One region of the Priestia aryabhattai genome, then DNA from elsewhere that is predicted to be linked to it. Evidence: riboswitches for the same ligand, from Rfam matches in the RefSeq annotation. Region 1 holds a riboswitch; each other region holds the start of a gene.
The links. A riboswitch is a leader RNA that binds a small molecule or an ion and turns the genes downstream of it on or off. The one in region 1 is predicted to bind S-adenosylmethionine.
Positions count from the first base shown of each region.

Region 2: linked by a shared signal. The riboswitch ahead of metK (methionine adenosyltransferase) and the one ahead of M3225_RS01025 (sulfite oxidase-like oxidoreductase) in region 1 are both predicted to bind S-adenosylmethionine.
Region 3: linked by a shared signal. The riboswitch ahead of M3225_RS01795 (hypothetical protein) and the one ahead of M3225_RS01025 (sulfite oxidase-like oxidoreductase) in region 1 are both predicted to bind S-adenosylmethionine.

Region 1 covers NZ_JAMBOQ010000001.1:201,874-207,694, forward strand. Annotated here, with positions in the region: gene M3225_RS01010 (molybdopterin molybdotransferase MoeA) at 1-416, opposite strand, end outside; gene moaC (cyclic pyranopterin monophosphate synthase MoaC) at 531-1,019, shown strand; gene M3225_RS01020 (MogA/MoaB family molybdenum cofactor biosynthesis protein) at 1,032-1,544, shown strand; gene M3225_RS01025 (sulfite oxidase-like oxidoreductase) at 1,578-2,240, opposite strand; SAM riboswitch class I at 2,317-2,423, opposite strand; gene M3225_RS01030 (hypothetical protein) at 2,569-2,937, opposite strand; gene M3225_RS01035 (YjgB family protein) at 3,370-3,948, shown strand; gene M3225_RS01040 (GNAT family N-acetyltransferase) at 3,976-4,611, opposite strand; gene M3225_RS01045 (hypothetical protein) at 4,580-4,822, opposite strand; gene M3225_RS01050 (cyclase family protein) at 4,819-5,334, opposite strand; gene M3225_RS01055 (2-methylaconitate cis-trans isomerase PrpF family protein) at 5,586-5,821, opposite strand, start outside.
Region 2 covers NZ_JAMBOQ010000001.1:1,232,827-1,238,647, reverse strand. Annotated here, with positions in the region: gene M3225_RS06370 (alpha/beta hydrolase family protein) at 1-541, shown strand, start outside; gene M3225_RS06365 (DUF2584 domain-containing protein) at 597-839, shown strand; gene pckA (phosphoenolpyruvate carboxykinase (ATP)) at 874-2,463, opposite strand; SAM riboswitch class I at 2,838-2,955, shown strand; gene metK (methionine adenosyltransferase) at 3,088-4,290, shown strand; gene M3225_RS06350 (glycosyltransferase family 4 protein) at 4,322-5,467, opposite strand; gene M3225_RS06345 (phosphatase PAP2 family protein) at 5,486-5,821, opposite strand, start outside.
Region 3 covers NZ_JAMBOQ010000001.1:342,904-348,724, reverse strand. Annotated here, with positions in the region: gene M3225_RS01820 (DUF6044 family protein) at 1-1,044, shown strand, start outside; gene M3225_RS01815 (glycosyltransferase family 2 protein) at 1,057-2,046, shown strand; gene M3225_RS01810 (hypothetical protein) at 2,155-2,595, shown strand; gene M3225_RS01805 (GNAT family N-acetyltransferase) at 2,675-3,121, shown strand; gene M3225_RS01800 (hypothetical protein) at 3,134-3,430, opposite strand; SAM riboswitch class I at 3,551-3,652, shown strand; gene M3225_RS01795 (hypothetical protein) at 3,722-4,060, shown strand; gene M3225_RS01790 (DUF1540 domain-containing protein) at 4,160-4,318, shown strand; gene alaP (alanine permease AlaP) at 4,621-5,821, shown strand, end outside.

The DNA of each region.
Region 1 (5,821 bases):
GAAGCCGGCCGGCTTAACGCCATATACGTCTTGCCTTCTTTTTTATACGACGTTGTTACTTCAAGCATCACAACCGCATCACACGAAGCAGGCACTTGAGCTCCTGTCATAATGCGCACCGCTTGAAACGGCTTTACTTCTTCTTCATAGACAGAACCGGCACCAATTTCACCTACCACTTCGAACTCCACAGGATGTTCACTTGATACTTCTATGCAGTCTTGTGCTCGAACCGCAAAGCCGTCATAAAGCGATTTATTAAAATGAGGCACGTTTTGATCAGCAATAATATCTTCTCCTAAATAGCGCCCGTAGCTTTCGGTGATCGATACGCGTTCGATGCTGCCTTTTCTTTTATATGTCATAACTTTTTCAATTGCTTCAGGAATTGAAATAGGTGTTCTGCTTTCTAACATAGATTCTTCACTTCCTTTATGTCTGTTCACTTTTTGCGCTATGGTGTAAAATCATAGCATATCTCACTATTTCTATCATACAACAAAATTTACTGAAAAAGGATGAAAATACCGATGTCTTCTTTTACACATTTTAATGATCAAGGCCGTGCCAATATGGTCGATATTAGCGAAAAATCTATCACTCGCCGCGTTGCAACAGCTCGTTCAAGCATACTTGTTAACAAAGAAATTCACGAAGCCATTGTAGAACATAAAATCGGAAAAGGCGACGTCCTTGCTGTCGCACAAGTAGCGGGAATCATGGCTGCAAAGCGCACGTCTGACATTATTCCGATGTGTCACCCTCTTTTATTAAAAGGCGTTAACCTTTCATTTGACTGGGACACAAGCAATGATCAATACCGTTTATTAATAGAAGCAACTGTTAAAACAGAAGGCTCAACGGGCGTTGAAATGGAAGCTTTAACCGCCGCTTCTGCCTGTGCATTAACTGTCTATGATATGTGCAAAGCCATTGATAAAGGGATGATTATCGGCGAAACGTATTTACTTGAAAAATCAGGCGGCAAAAACGGTGACTATAAGCGCACGGAAGCTTAAAGGAGGGACGAAATGAGCGTACACGAACATAAATCCAAAGCAACTCAGCCCGTTCGCTGTAAAGTCATTACGGTATCAGATACACGCACAACAGAAACTGATAAAAGCGGCACGCTGATGATTGAACTTCTAAAAGAACATGACATGCAAGTAGCTTCATACGAAATTGTAAAAGACGACCAAACGTCGATTCAACAAGCCATACTTGCCGGATGCAGTGATGACAGCATTGACGTTGTCCTCACAAACGGCGGGACGGGCATCACAAAACGAGACGTCACGATTGAAGCCGTTCAAGCGCTGATTCATAAAGAAATCGTTGGATTTGGCGAACTGTTTCGCATGCTGAGCTACACTGAAGACATTGGCAGCGCAGCAATTATGAGCCGAGCAATTGCCGGAACGATTAACGAAAAAGCCGTTTTTTCTACACCGGGATCAAGCGGTGCTGTTCGTCTAGCCATGACCAAACTGATTTTGCCCGAACTTCGTCACGTTGTGTGGGAATTAAACCGCCAGCGTTAACAAAATGCCTATGCACACGCATAGGCATTTTCATTAATCATAGTCTTTATGTACCCACTCATCTTCTGGAATGCCTAAATCTTCTCCAGAAAAACGCTCTTCTTTAAACGGATCTCCTCTAAGATGAAAGCCGTTTTGCTCCCAAAAGCCAGGATGGTTTTCATCAATAGCTTCAAAGCCTCGAAGCCATTTAACACTTTTCCAAAAGTACAAATGCGGAACAATCAATCTTAACGGATACCCATGCTTAGCCGTAAGCGGCTCTCCGTTAAAGGAATGAGCTAGAAGAATATCGTCTCTGAGTAAATCTTTCACCTCAATGTTTGACGTATAATCATTGTCTCCGTGCAGCATGATGTATTTACTTTTTAACTCCACGCCAATTGCTTTTAAAAAATCTGTAAACAACACGCCCGTAAATTCATTATCAAACCTTGTCCATCTCGTCACGCAGTGAATATCACATTTTACCGTCGTTTGCGGCATGTCCAATATATCTTGATATGAAAGGGTCACTTCCTTGTTTACTAATCCGAATACTCGAAGCGTCCACTCCTCTAAGTTATACTCCGGCACGTCGCCTTCATGTAAAATGGGAAAGCGCTCCGTCACTACTTGCCCCGGAGGCACTCGTCCTTCATACTTTGGATCGATTTCCGGTGTTTTCATTCGTTTAATACGGTCTGCTTTGTTCAAATGTATCACCTCGTTGTTTTTTCTACATAAAAAGCCCTTCCTTAAACAGATAAGGAAGAGCTTCGTTTCAGCTTCTTCCTTATCTCTAAGAGCAATACGCTCTTAAGGATTTGGCACCATTCTGTCATAAACAGCGGTTGCCGGGTTTCACAGGGCCAGTCCCTCCACCTCTCTTGATAAGGAAACGAATTGTATTTGTTTTATGCAATAAAGTCAGTATTAAGCTTTTTGTCATAATTGTCAATATTATTTTTCTTTTTCACATAAAAAACTTTAAAAGCAGATAGGATTATAAGGTTTTTTTCTATCAAAACACAAGTCAAGGCTTTTATTCTTTTCCTTCAATCATGGTATACTTCCTAGCAAAGCGCTTATAGTAGCTTTGCTGATTCTCTTGTACATTGTTAAAAACAAGTCGATTATGATCAATATCTTTTTCTTTTAGCACATAGCCTTTTTCATTCATCAGCTTAATATATCCATCTAAATGACCTTTTTTCACCATATAGTGAAGGGCATCATCTCGATCCGTAGTCTTTGCTAAATCTTGACTTCCCACTTCTAATTTATCTACGGCTTTCGCTGTTTGAATAGGACGGTAGTCTCCAAACACCTTCTCCCAATTTAATAGCAGCAGCGCGCCGGAGACTATTATGGATGCTCCAGCGGCGATAGTTAGTACAAATCGTTTTGACACTTCTTTCTCTCCTTTACATTCTTTTTCTTCTATTTAATACAACAGCTTGCCCCAAACTTGTTTTTACACCAAGTCCTAGATACACAGCTACAATATATTTTATATTTTTAACAAATACTTGAGTTATTGTATCATACTTACATTTTTCATTTACTTTTTTATAAAAAATTAGAATCCTCCCTATATTACGTTTTTTACATAATAAAGGAATATAAACCAATCTTTTCACCTATGATAAATGAATCGTTTTTTACTTTTTACTTCGCCTGACGTTTACATTCTAAAAGGCGTGTTAAAGTATATATATATCAGTTACCAACTCAACTAAGACTCCTTGACTATTCCCCCAAGGGTTTACCTAAGCGTCTGCTACCTACCTGCTCTTTAGGTAGGTCGGAGTTGCTAAATCGATATATATAGGAGGAAAAGATTATGAAAATGAAACAACGATTATCAAAATTAGCAGCTACTGCAACCATTACAGGAATTGCTGCGTTTGGATTTGCTCCTGTTGCTCAGTTTGATACACCAGCACATGCAGCTACATCCCAAGAAACAAGCAGTCAAACAGCTGTAAAAAACATTAATGAAATTTATAATGCGGCGGTGCAAGGAGAAGTGCCACGCTTAACAGCAGACTTAAAAATTGGTAAAAGCCTGCGTCAAGATGTTCGAGATCAGTTCGGTCCTCCGCCTGAAGGTTCATCAAACAACTTTGACTACTATCATGCGGAAATGGGCCACCCTGGATATGCATTTGGATATGACCAAAATAACGTAATTAACGAAATCCGCTATTTTGGTACAAATGTAGAGCGCCAAACAAATTTAGGATCCATTACGCAAGCTAACTTAAAGAAAGAATTAGGTCAGCCGAACTTTACAAGTAAAGTAAAAGGTGATGGTACTACTCAAACGAAGTACACGTATCATGCCGGCGCCTATGATCTTGAATTTATTTTTGATGATGCAAAAACGTTAAATCACGTAAACTTAGTTGCAAAACCTTAAGTAATAGAAAAAGTAGCAGACAGTCTGCTACTTTTTTTCATGAAATAAAACTAGTGCTGAATCAGCTACGTGTTCATAGCCAATATCCATGTAAATCTTATTAGACGTAGGGTTTGTAATGTCTGTGTATAAGCTTGTTGTTTGAAAAACGCTGTCTAGCATGAGCTGAGAAAGCATAGACACACAGCTTGATGCATAGCCTTTTTTACGTTCTTCCCGAGGCGTATACACAAAGTTAATCGTGATGTTATGCGCTGTTGGACGCGCGGCATTGGCTATGGATAGGTACTTTCCGCTCACTTCCCATAGAAATAACTGTCCTGCTTCAATAAAAGTTTCTCCTGTTTTGGCAGCTTGCTCTTTTGATACAGGCTCTCCAATAATATCCATAAACCTCCAAATCCACTCCATTACTAGCGAAAGGTGCTCCAACCTTGCTTTTACTAGAACTCCGTCAGTGTCTGCTGTTTTTTTCACTTTGTCTAGCCGATAAATGCGCTGATCGATTTTTAAAGAAACTTCTTGATTTTTTAGAGCTGCTAGTTGTTGAGAAAGATATAAAACCGTTTGTCTTTCTCCAACCAAACCGGGTATTTCGATTTCTTGTAATAGCTTCGCCACTTCGTTCAGTTCACAATCCGTTAGCTGTTGGATTTGAGACAAAATGATTTGCTGAGGGGTGCGTTTGCAGCAAAACAAACGCAGCACGGCTGCTATCTTTTAAAATAACGCCCATAAAATTCGGTTTGCTGCTTTCATTTAAGCTGTGTAAAATGCCCAGCGCTAAGTTATGAAGAACTTCATTTTTTATTAAAAGCGGCTCTACTTCCTTTTTAAACTCCTGCACTTCTCTGTATCTACGTAACTGCATCATTTTCTTTCTACCTCCGCAAATGCTCTTACTGGAAACGTTCCGGCTCCTTTTATTTTAGGAGGCACCGCGTAAAATAAAAATGGCTCCGTTAGTTGATCTAAGTGACATAAGTGACATAAGTGTTCAGCAATCACAATGTCCGATCCTAACAGCAGCGTATGAGCTGGCCTTGCTTTTCCTTTTGTATCGTCAATATTCATCGAATCAACTCCAACAAGAGCGGGCTGTTGAGATACTAAATAAGCTGCGGCACTTTCTGTTAAGTACGGATGATTTTCTAAATAATCGTCTGTATTCCAGTAGCAATCCCATCCGGTATGAATTAATACCGCTTTTCCTTTTACGTCTATATGTTGAAAATGAGATTCATCAATAGCCGTTAAAGTCGGATCGATCGACACAACGATCCCTTCTAGCCCGGCTGTTTTATCAATAGCCGTTTGAGCTAAATCCGCTCCGTCTTTATATCTGTGAAACGCCACGTCAATATACGTACCGGTATTTGTGATCATTTCAATTTTACCGATTTGAAATTCAGTGCCTGGTTCATAAAGCTTCTTAGACTCTTCTCGGCTTAAATAATCGCAAATAATTGGGCTGGCAAGCCTTTATGCGTCATAACTCCATCTTCAATTACGTGGCTTAGATCGATATACGTTCTCTTTTTCATACCTTCACCTACTTTTTAAATATTCAGTAAAAATAGTCTAACACAAAAAACCTCTTCCTAGTTTCCTAGAAAGAGGTTTTTTAAAGAACATTATTAACTTGATAAACACACATCGTACGTATGCTTTGTATAAACAAATCCTTCAAAAATAAGGCGGGCTGTACGCACTACTTTGATTCCATTAACCTGTCCATTTTTTAGATTCACACTGGTTTCCATAATTCCCATTGGATGAGCAAGCCGAACGGTATCGCCTTTTACTTGAACCATTTCTGACAGCAGCGTGCCACTTGTATAAATAGCCGCCGTTGTACAAATCGCTCCTGTAA
Region 2 (5,821 bases), 1.0 Mb from region 1:
CTATAGGGGAAATCAAGGAGGAGAAGGAAACGAAGATTTTGCAGGAGATGATCGTTACGATGCTTTTGCAGCTTACGATTTACTGAAGCAGCTGCCCAACGTTAACCATGACCGCATTCATATCTTTGGGTTTTCAAGAGGGGGAGTGATGGCTTTACTCACAGCAATTGAAAAAAACGACAGCCGTTCTCTTGTGTTGTGGGGAGGCGTCACGGATATGGTGCTGACATATGAAGAAAGGGAAGATTTAAGAAGAATGATGAAGCGGGTGATTGGAGGAACTCCTGCTAAATATCCTGAAAGATACGAATGGAGGACACCTTTGCATCGTGCTCATCTCGTCGAGCCGCCGGTCTTGCTCATTCATGGTTTAGAAGATAAAAACGTGTCGATTGATCATTCCTATCAGCTCGAATCCAAACTAAAAGAGTCCAATAAAAAAGTTACCAGCTGGTACTTTGAAAACTTTCCACATGCTTTTCCACCAAAAGAAAATCGAGAAACGGTGAAGAAGTTAACAAAGTGGATGAAAGCGCAATAAAAGATATGCTACGATAGAAAAAACAAGTAGAATAACAGTGAGGAGTGAGAAAAAAATGGGGATGCCACTAGAATTAAATACAATGATTGTGACAAAAGGCAACGAAAAACGTGTAACGGATAACATTTTTCAAATTGAGAAAAAAGGATATCGTTTGTATCCGTTAGATATTCCATTAAACATTCACAAAACGAAAAATGGAGAATGTATTGGAACTGCTGTTGTGCGTAAGGTAGAAATGGAGCAGGAAAAAACCATTGTCACATATGAACTGACAAAATTATATTCGACTAACTAAAAAACCGATCGTCCATAAGACGATCGGTTTTTTATTAGACTCTAGGTCCGCCTAATGTTGAAATGTCAGATGCTACATCATTAAAACGCTTGAAATTAGCTTTGAATTTAGCGGCAAGCTCAGTTGCTTTTTGGTTATAAGCTGTTGCATCGTTCCATGCTTTAGAAGGCTGAAGCACTTCATCAGGAACTCCCGGAACATGAGTTGGAATCGATAAACCAAAAATAGCATCTGTTACTGTTTCGGTATTAGCTAGTTCTCCTTCAAGAGCTGCTTGAACCATAGCTCGAGTGTAACTTAACTTCATTCGTTCACCCACACCGTATTCACCGCCGGTCCATCCAGTGTTTACAAGGTAGACATTTACATTATGTTCATCGATTTTCTTTCCTAGCATTTCTGCATAAGTTGTTGGAGCAAGAGGTAAGAAAGGCTCACCAAAGCATGTAGAGAAAGTAGCCTGCGGCGATGTTACGCCGCGTTCTGTTCCAGCTAACTTACTAGTATATCCGCTCAGAAAATGGTACATCGCTTGTTCTTTTGTAAGCTTGCTGATTGGAGGCAAGACGCCGAAGGCATCAGCAGTTAAAAAGACAATAGCTGTAGGGTGCCCAGCGACGCTTGGCAATACCGTATTATCAATAGAGTCAATTGAATAAGCGGCACGAGTATTCTCTGTTAAACTATTATCATTGTAATCTGCTACTTTCGTATTTTGATTTAACACTACATTTTCCAGTACGGCGCCGAAGCGAATTGCATTAAAAATTTGCGGTTCTTTTTCTTCAGAAAGCTGAATGCATTTCGCGTAGCAGCCTCCTTCAATATTAAATACACCAGAGCTTGACCAACCGTGCTCGTCATCTCCGATTAAACGACGATTTGCATCAGCAGAAAGCGTTGTTTTACCCGTTCCAGATAAACCAAAGAATAATGCAACGTCACCTTCTTCTCCTACGTTAGCAGAACAGTGCATGGATAGAATATTGTTTTGAGGAAGCAAGAAGTTCATCACTGAGAAAATAGATTTTTTCATTTCACCAGCGTACTCAGTTCCTCCAATTAGCACAATGCGCCGCTCTAATGAAAGAATAATGAAGGTTTCAGAATTCGTCCCGTCTGTTTCAGGATCAGCTTTGAATGTTGGAGCTGCTACAATTGTAAACGGCTTCACATCATCATTTGTTTTTTGTTCAGCTGAAGGGCGAATGAATAACTGCTGAGCGAATAGGTTGTGCCATGCAAATTCATTAACTACTTGAATTGGTAACTGATACTTTTTATCAGCTCCAGCATATCCATTAAAAACAAAAAGTTCATCCTGCTTCTTTAAGTGGGTTAAGACTTTTTTGTATAGCGCATCGAATCGCTGAGCAGAAATTGGCTGATTGACAGGTCCCCATTCAACCGTTTTTGAAGACACAGCATCGCTTACAATAAATTTATCCAAAGGAGAGCGACCTGTATATTTTCCGGTTTCGACTGACACAGCACCTGTAGAAGTCAGCGTTCCTTCGCGTCGAGCTAGAATTTTTTCAACAAGTTGTGGAACAGATAATTGGTGTTTTGTTGTTTTTAATTGAAGCAAACCATTTAATTCGATAGACATATCAACAGTACTCATGTGCACTACCTTCCTTTTTTAGCTATTATTTATTCATTAATGTTTGAAATTTATAATTAGTATAACACATTTATTTAATTATTCTATACTATTTAACTAAAAATGTTTGTGTATTATAAAAAAATGTACGTTATACCTATTTTAGACACATATATATGTGCTAGAAGCGAAAAAAGTGAAGTTATTTCAAGTGAAAGTCTCTTTTTGATCTGTCTTGTTAACCAAACTTAGTGATCATTCTTAATAAGGTGTACTATTTTGAAATTTGAGTATGTTACATTAAAACAGATTCAAACGTAAAGAGATGATTTCCATTTGAATGTTGTTGACAGTGAAGCGCTTTTTCATGTATTATATGTCCTTGAACGGATACTCTCTTATCCCGAGCTGGTGGAGGGACAGGCCCTGTGAAACCCAGCAACCATCGTCATTTTTTTGTGTGGACGATAAGGTGCTAACCTGATGCAAGGGCACAACCTTGATCGATAAGAGTGAAAGGCTTATGTAGAATTTGATACCTTTCCTCGATACAAGGAAAGGTTTTTTTATATTTTTTAACGTGTAATGAAAATAAGGGAATGAGTACCGTATCACAATGTATCGTATTTATAAGGAGGAAAACTGATGTCAACACAACGTCGTCTGTTCACGTCAGAATCTGTTACAGAGGGACATCCCGATAAAATTTGTGACCAAATTTCTGACTCAATTCTTGATGCTATCCTAGCAAAGGATCCAAATGCTCGTGTTGCTTGTGAAACAAGCGTAACAACTGGTTTAGTTTTAGTAAGTGGTGAAATTACAACTTCTACTTACGTGGATATTCCTAAAACAGTTCGTGAAACAATTAAAGGAATTGGCTATACTCGTGCAAAATACGGATTTGATGCTGAAACTTGTGCAGTATTAACATCTATCGACGAGCAGTCAGCTGATATCGCTGCTGGTGTAGACCAAGCGTTAGAAGCACGTGAAGGTCAAATGTCAGATGAAGAAATCGAAGCAATAGGAGCTGGAGACCAAGGGTTAATGTTTGGTTATGCATGTAACGAAACAAAAGAATTAATGCCTCTTCCAATTTCATTAGCTCATAAACTTGCTCGCCGTCTAACAGAAGTACGTAAAGAAGAAATTCTTCCTTACCTTCGCCCGGATGGTAAAACACAAGTAACAGTTGAATATGATGAAAACAACAAACCTGTTCGCATCGATACAATTGTTATTTCAACTCAGCATCACCCAGAAGTAACGTTAGAGCAAATTCAACGTAACTTAAAAGAATATGTTATTAATCCAGTTGTGCCAAACGAGTTAATTGATGAAAATACAAAGTATTTCATTAACCCAACAGGACGTTTCGTAATCGGCGGCCCTCAAGGAGATGCTGGTTTAACTGGTCGTAAAATTATCGTTGATACTTATGGCGGATATGCTCGTCACGGCGGCGGTGCATTCTCTGGTAAGGACGCAACAAAAGTAGACCGTTCAGCAGCTTATGCAGCTCGTTATGTTGCGAAAAACATTGTAGCAGCTGATCTTGCTGATAAGTGTGAAGTACAACTAGCATATGCAATTGGTGTTGCACAACCAGTATCTATTTCAATTGATACATTCGGTACAGGAAAAGTTTCTGAAGAAGTACTAGTAGATGTAGTACGCAAAAACTTTGACCTACGTCCAGCAGGCATCATTAAAATGCTTGATTTACGTCGCCCGATTTATAAGCAAACAGCAGCTTACGGTCACTTTGGTCGTACAGATGTGGAGCTTCCTTGGGAGTTCACAGACAAAGCTGAAACATTAAAAACTCAAGCTTTAGCTAAATAATAAAAAATCTCCGTGAAAACGGAGATTTTTTTTATGCCCATTGAATATCTTCAGCGGATTTTTCTACGACATCTTCATATTCTGAAAGCAAATGCTGAAAAATGGCATCCCATGATTGAGTAAGAGCATAGTGTCTCGCTGCATGGCCAAAGTGAAGCCGCTGGTGCAAATCATCGAGTAAACCTGTAATAGCCGAACCGAATTCTTCTAAGGAGTGAGGTTTGCAAAGGTAGCCATTTCGCCCGTGCTGAACCATCTGTTTAACTCCTCCTGCATTTGCTGCCACCACAGGAGTTCCAGAAGCAAGAGACTCCAGTACAACATTTCCGAAGGTTTCTGTTTCTGAAGGAAAAACAAACAAATCAGATGATGAATAGATATGAGCAAGTTGCTTACCTTCAAGAAAGCCTGTAAATGTCATATGCTCAGATGCTTGCTGCTGCATTTGTTCCTTTAAAGGGCCGTCTCCCACAATAACCCAGTGAATTTGATGGCGGATATGATCAGGTAGAGATCGTGCAATTTTCAGTAAAAAATCAGCGTTCTTTTCTTTAGCTAATCTTCCTACATACGTTAAAATGTAGGGTTTTTTAATATTATATTTAATACGAATATCAAAGCGGTCATAGTGGGGATGAAATAATTTGTGATTTACCCCTCGCGACCAAATAGCTACGTTGTGAAACCCTTGTTCTTCTAGCTGCTGTTTGGTCACTTCAGAGGGAGCGAATATTTTTTGCACAGGTTTATAAAACCATTTCATATATTTTTGCAGTGGTACACGCATCTTCTCAAGTTCATAGTGAGATAAATAATCATCAAAATTGGTATGATAAGAGCCGACAAGAGGAACACCTAATCTTTTTCCATAATAGGAGCCGCAAAGCCCCATTGTAAAAGGAGTGGCCAAATGAATAAGAGAAGGATTGAATTCCTGCAGCTGCTTTTTAATTTTTAGAACGTTTGGCAATGAAAAGCGGCTGTTTGGATAAAGGAAAAACGGCATGCTAGGCGAACGGTGAACATACGTTGAAAATGAACGGTCATGAGCAAATTCAGGAGCAAATACCTGGATGGGAATTTGCTTTGAATTGACATACTGAGTAAATTGATAAAGTGTTTTAGCAGCACCGTTAACTTCCGGAGCAAATGTATCCGTAAATAAAGCAATTCTCATTAGTATTCCTCCTATCAATTATGTTAAAAATATGTTCAGTGAAACAGCACCTGAAAAGATGCCCAGTATCAGGCCTACCATGACATCCGTCGGATAGTGCAGACCGAGATAAATTCTTGAAATTCCTACCGTTACTGCAAGCGGCAAAAGAACGGCAGCGAAGGCTGGATAAACAATCATAAGAGGGGTAACCAACGAAAAAATAGCTGTTGTATGCCCAGATGGAAATGAATGATCTTTTAATGGATTTTCTAATACTTTTGTATGTTTTAATTGAATATAAGGTCGTTGTCTCGGATATAGTTTTTTAGCAATGGCGACAGGAATATGACTAACGGCTAAAGAAAATGCACA
Region 3 (5,821 bases), 140 kb from region 1:
CCTTTTTTAAGCAGTATTGCAGCGATGACCGCTGTCTTTCTGCTCATTGAATACCGGCTTGTTGATTCTCTTTTATTTCCGGAAGACCCGACGAGTCGAAATGAATTTTTAAGCTCTACTCTAAGCTTTGGACATTCCGTTCGCCTTGCTTTGAAGAACTATACGCTTGGGCATACGCATGTAATGACGCTTCATACCTTTGTGCTTTTACCGCTTTCTTTTGTCGTGCTGTGGATTGTTGCTCGGAATCGCAAGGGAAAGCTTGAAAAAACGTTTTTGCAGTTATTTATTCTTAATCTACTACTGTCGATTTGGTATGCGTTTTGGTTTTATAAAGGATGGGAGCTGCTAAAAGAAAAATTTCAGCTTTTAAATACGTTCAACTTTGCTAGATTTCATTTTTTACGCCCGCTCATTATTTATTTGATGTTTGCAGTTGGCGGCTATGTTTTATGGAAGCGGGGCAAGACGTGGAAGAAGTTTGTGTGGGTGTGTTTGATTTTACAGCTGCTTGTGTTATTTATAGCGAACCCTGAACTTTATTATCGCTACAATCACGAACCGTCGTTTAAAGGATTTTATGCTGTTCATCAATTCGATGAAATAAGCAGATATATTGGAAAACCTAAATCATCTTATCGGGTAGCAAGCATTGGGCTTCATCCATCAATTGCTCAGTATAACGGCTTTTATACGCTAGATACGTATAACAACTTCTATCCCTTAACGTATAAACATGAGTTTCGCAAAATCATTGCCAAAGAGCTTGATAAAAATAAAAAGTTAGAAAGCTACTATGATCACTGGGGCAACCGCTGCTATGTGTTTGTTAGCGAGCTAGGGAAAAAATATGATTACCGTAAAGACTCAACAAAAAATATCCGTCATTTACAGCTTAATATCAATCAATTTAAAAAAATGGGCGGTCGCTATATCTTTTCAGCTGTGCCAATCGAAAATGCTGAAAGTGACGGTTTGCACTTTTTAAAAGCATTTAACGATAAACAGTCCGCTTGGAAAGTGTATGTATATGAAGCAAAGTAAGGGGGTAATAAAATGAACAGACCTATTTTAACGATTGTTGTTCCATGCTACAACGAAGAAGAAGTATTAAACGAGACGTCTTTTCAATTAACTACTGTAGTAAAAGAACTGATAGATGAACGTCTTGTATCAGGTGAAAGTACAATTTTATTTGTGGACGATGGAAGTAAAGACAGCACGTGGTCGCTTATTGAAAAAGAAAGCTGCAGTAATTTATTTGTAAAAGGGTTAAAGCTAGCGCGAAATGTAGGACATCAAAATGCTTTGCTGGCAGGACTAGAAGCAGCTTACAAACAATCTGACTGCGTCATTTCCATTGACGCAGATTTGCAAGATGATATCAACGTCATTCGTACTTTTGTGGAAAAATATTGGCTCGGGTATGAAGTCGTATATGGTGTTCGAGACAGCAGAGAAACCGATACATTTTTTAAACGAACCACGGCAGTAGGATTTTACCGTTTTATGAATAAGCTAGGAATTCAGCTCGTTCAAAATCACGCGGATTTTCGTCTCATGAGCAAACGTGCTCTTGGTGAACTCATGAAATACAAAGAAGGAAATGTCTTTTTACGAGGCCTTGTACCATTAGTAGGATTTCGCTCCACGGAAGTCACATATGACCGCAAAGAACGGACGGCGGGCGAATCAAAATATCCGCTAAAGAAAATGCTTGCTTTCGCATTTGACGGGATTACATCTTTTAGCGTAGCGCCTATACGATTATTAACGCTGCTTGGAGGAGCTTCTTTTCTCTTTAGTATTGCGTTTGGTATTTATGCGCTGATTCAAAAATATTTAGATCATACACAAATTGGCTGGACGTCTCTTATTTTATCGATTTGGCTTGTAGGCGGCCTGCAGCTAATGGGGATAGGGCTTGTCGGAGAATACATTGGCAAGATTTTCAACGAAGTGAAACAGCGTCCTAAATATGCGATTGAAAGAGATTTATATACGAAACACTCATTAGACAAACAAAAAGATTTGCTTATGCATTAACTAAGAAGCTTCTCCTGAATGGAGAGGCTTTTTGTGTTAAAACGTATATCATAATTTTTAGGGTAATAGGAGATGCTACTACTAAAATTTCTAAGGAGATCAAAATCTATGAAAAGACTAATTTATACAGTCAGCACTTTTTGTTTTGTTTGGCTTGCTTTTGCAACCATTCATGTTAGCGCTCTTTCTATTGAAAAGCTTCCAATGAAGAGAGCATCTGAACAATGGTCAGTTGAACTGACAAAAGCGAGTATGGCAGGAGATAATCAGCTAAAATGGAAAAATAACGTCTATCATACATATGGGTTAATCGTTGAAAACATTGGAAAAGATGTAGAGCGGGTACAGGTCCAAGCTTTTCGACACGAAGGAAAAAATAAGGCGAAATACAGCTTGTTTTCTCCTATTGAAAGGTCTAACTTAAGCAAAAGCGGTCAGCGTTTTCGCTATGCCAATTTTGCTGTTCCTGGAAAAGCTGCAAGTTTAGACATCGTGATTAACTGGACGGATGAACAAGGCAATCACCAAGAGCATTTTGAATTTAAATAAAAGTCTTCGCTTAGGCGAAGACTTTTTTGCAGGAATTCACCTGTGCATGTGGAAAAGCAAAACGAAAGGAGAGATCGTAATGATTGTGAAAGCTACTGAAGAAGAAATACAAGAAATTCGGACGAAATCTGCTGATGCACTGTTTGAAGGAACAATGAAGCAGTTTCATCCGCCAACTGAACGCGTAAATGAACTAATTGATAGCGCACTTGAAAAAGGATGTTATTATTTAGTCTCGAGACAAGAAAATAAACTCGCAGGCTGGGTTCTTGCCGGGCCATCTGCCGACTTCTTTTCAAAAGAAGAAATTGGCTTTATCTACGAATTATATATTTTATCCGAATACCGCGGGCAAGGTCTAGCCAAGCCGTTAATGCGAAAAGCGATCAATGAATTGTCTGCCAAAGGGTACCGTGAAATCAGACTAAGCGTCCATGCCGGGAATTTTGCACAGCATGTGTATCGTGAACTTGGATTTGTAGAAAAGCAAATATCAATGAGCCTGCAGGTGGTAAAACGTCCGTAATGTTGGTGAATGTCAGCGAGTCCATAAAACATAAGATGTTATACATGCGATGAGGTTTGGTAATGAAAGTAAAAGTAAATAAGTAGCCCAAACGGCGCCTTTATCTAGTACTTCAACAGCACCTCCACCTGTATTATTTGAGGAGGGGGGATCTTCAAGCGCATTCATAACCAAAGCCGCCGCTGCTAAAATAATCCCTCCGATGCTTCCAGTTGTTTTGACAATTGCAATATGGAAAGTAGATGAAAAGGCAATGCTGAGAAGCAACAGCAAGCTTCCCGAAAAAGCAGATAACATGTATCGTTTCATGTGCTCACCATCCTTTATGAAAGCATACCATATTTTACTTCTTTTTTCTTTTTATTGAAAAAGTATTGACGTAACCTATAAAACATATTAGAATAGTCAGAAATAATCCAAAACGAAATATTCTTATCTAGAGAGGTGGAGGGACTGGCCCTTTGAAGCCTCAGCAACCACAATTATTGAATGGTGCTAATTCCAGCATAGCCTAGCTCTGACAGATAAGAAGAGGAACCTTTTTCTATGATAAAATCCTCTTCTTACGAAGAAACATTTTGTATAGAAAAGGTGAGGACATTGAACAATAGACAAACGGCGTTAAGCATTGATGATTATTTAGACTTATACTTATTAGCAAAAGAAATAAAAGACGAAACGTGGCAGCATGAAATTTTAGCCGCGCTAAAAACGCAGCAAAATTGTTCATTTGAAGAAAAACAATCCGCACTAGTTCAAGAGATATGGGAAGATTTTAAACAGTTAAATGAAGATATTTCTTTTACGTATCGCTTAATTCAAGAAGAGCCAACTAACGAACGATTTCAGGCTAAATTAAGGCACTTGAGAGAACGACGGATCACGCTGAGTCGTGAGTTATATTTAGCTAAAAAACAGTATGTTAAACACACGCAATAAAAAGATCCGCTTGATAAACAAGCGGTTTTTTGCGTGAAAATGTTAGAAGTATTATATTTCGGGTAGTAAATAGATAAGACAAGCAAAGGAGGGATAACAGTGGCCCAAGGTGTATTATGTGAAGTGAATGAGTGTATGTATTGGAAATCCGGAAATAAATGCAGTGCAGAGTCCATTTACGTTGTGAGTCCTGAAAGTAGTCACCATGTTTCTGACACGGAAGAACCTGGCTGTAAAACTTTTGAACCGGCGAGATAAATGCTAGTTTTCATAAAATGAACGATGCGCTGACGGAGTTGAGTCGGCGTTTTTCTATTTTTTTAAAATGCTATTACTTAGGCGCAATAATAAATACATATTAAAAAAGCAGTGCGAACGCTTAATTGTGCGTTTAAACAAAATGATACGATATTTTTTTTGTTTTTCGACAAAAGAAAAGTGAGAGAAAGGTGATAGAATACAAATATACAGCCTGTCTTTTAGCACGAACTTATATGAAAGCGCTAACAAAAAGGTTGTGTTCATCTCGTTTTGACAGATTGGAAAAAGGGGAGACGTTTATGCAGGGGAAAACTCAGGAAAAAGAATTGAAACGCGGGTTAGAAGAAAGACATGTGACGCTGATGTCCTTAGGAGCAGCCATAGGGGTAGGACTGTTTCTTGGGTCTGCATCTGCTATTAAATTAGCAGGGCCGGGAATATTATTGGCGTACGGATTTAGCGGAATGATTATGTTTTTTATTATGAGAGCACTTGGAGAAATGGCGATTCAAAAACCTGTTGCAGGTTCATTTAGTAAGTACGCGCGTGACTATTTAGGGCCGCTCGCTGGTTATTTAACAGGATGGAATTACTGGTTTCTATGGGTTGTTACATGTATGGCTGAAATTACAGCCGTTGGTATTTATATGGGGTATTGGTATCCGGATGTACCAAACTGGATTTGGGCGTTATCAGCGCTTGTCATCATGACAACCGTTAACTTCTTAGCTGTTAAAGCATATGGTGAACTGGAATTTTGGTTTGCACTTATTAAAATTTTAGCGATTGTGTTAATGATTGCCGTTGGCGTATTGATGATTGTGTTTGGAATCGGTAACGGCGGCGTTGCGACCGGTATCAAAAATTTATGGGACAACGGAGGACTTTTCCCGAACGGATTCAAAGGTATTTTGCTGTCGTTGCAAATGGTAATGTTTGCGTATTTAGGAATTGAAATGATTGGCGTTACCGCGGGAGAAGTGAAAAATCCGGAAAAATCTCTAGCAAGAGCAATTGATTCTGTCTTTTGGCGTATTCTTATTTTCTACGTCGGTGCATTATTTGTCATTATGTCGATTTATCCGTGGCAAGAAATTGGTTCACAGGGAAGTCCGTTTGTATTAACATTTGAAAAAATCGGCATTCCATCGGCGGCTGGTATCATTAACTTTGTGGTGCTAACAGCAGCTCTTTCTTCTTGTAACAGCGGTATTTTCAGTACAGGCCGTATGCTGTTCAACTTAGCAGAACACGGCGAAGCGCCAAAAGGATACAGTCAGCTTACAAAAGGCGGCGTACCAGGAAAGGCTGTTTTAGCATCAGCGGGTGCGCTATTAGTCGGAGTAGCGTTAAACTATATTGTGCCTGCCAAAGTATTTACGTGGGTAACAAGCATTGCAACATTCGGTGCAATTTGGACGTGGGGAATTATTTTGCTTTCTCAAATTAAGTATCGCAAAACGTTAAAAAAGGGTGAAGAGGCAAAGTTAAAATATAAAA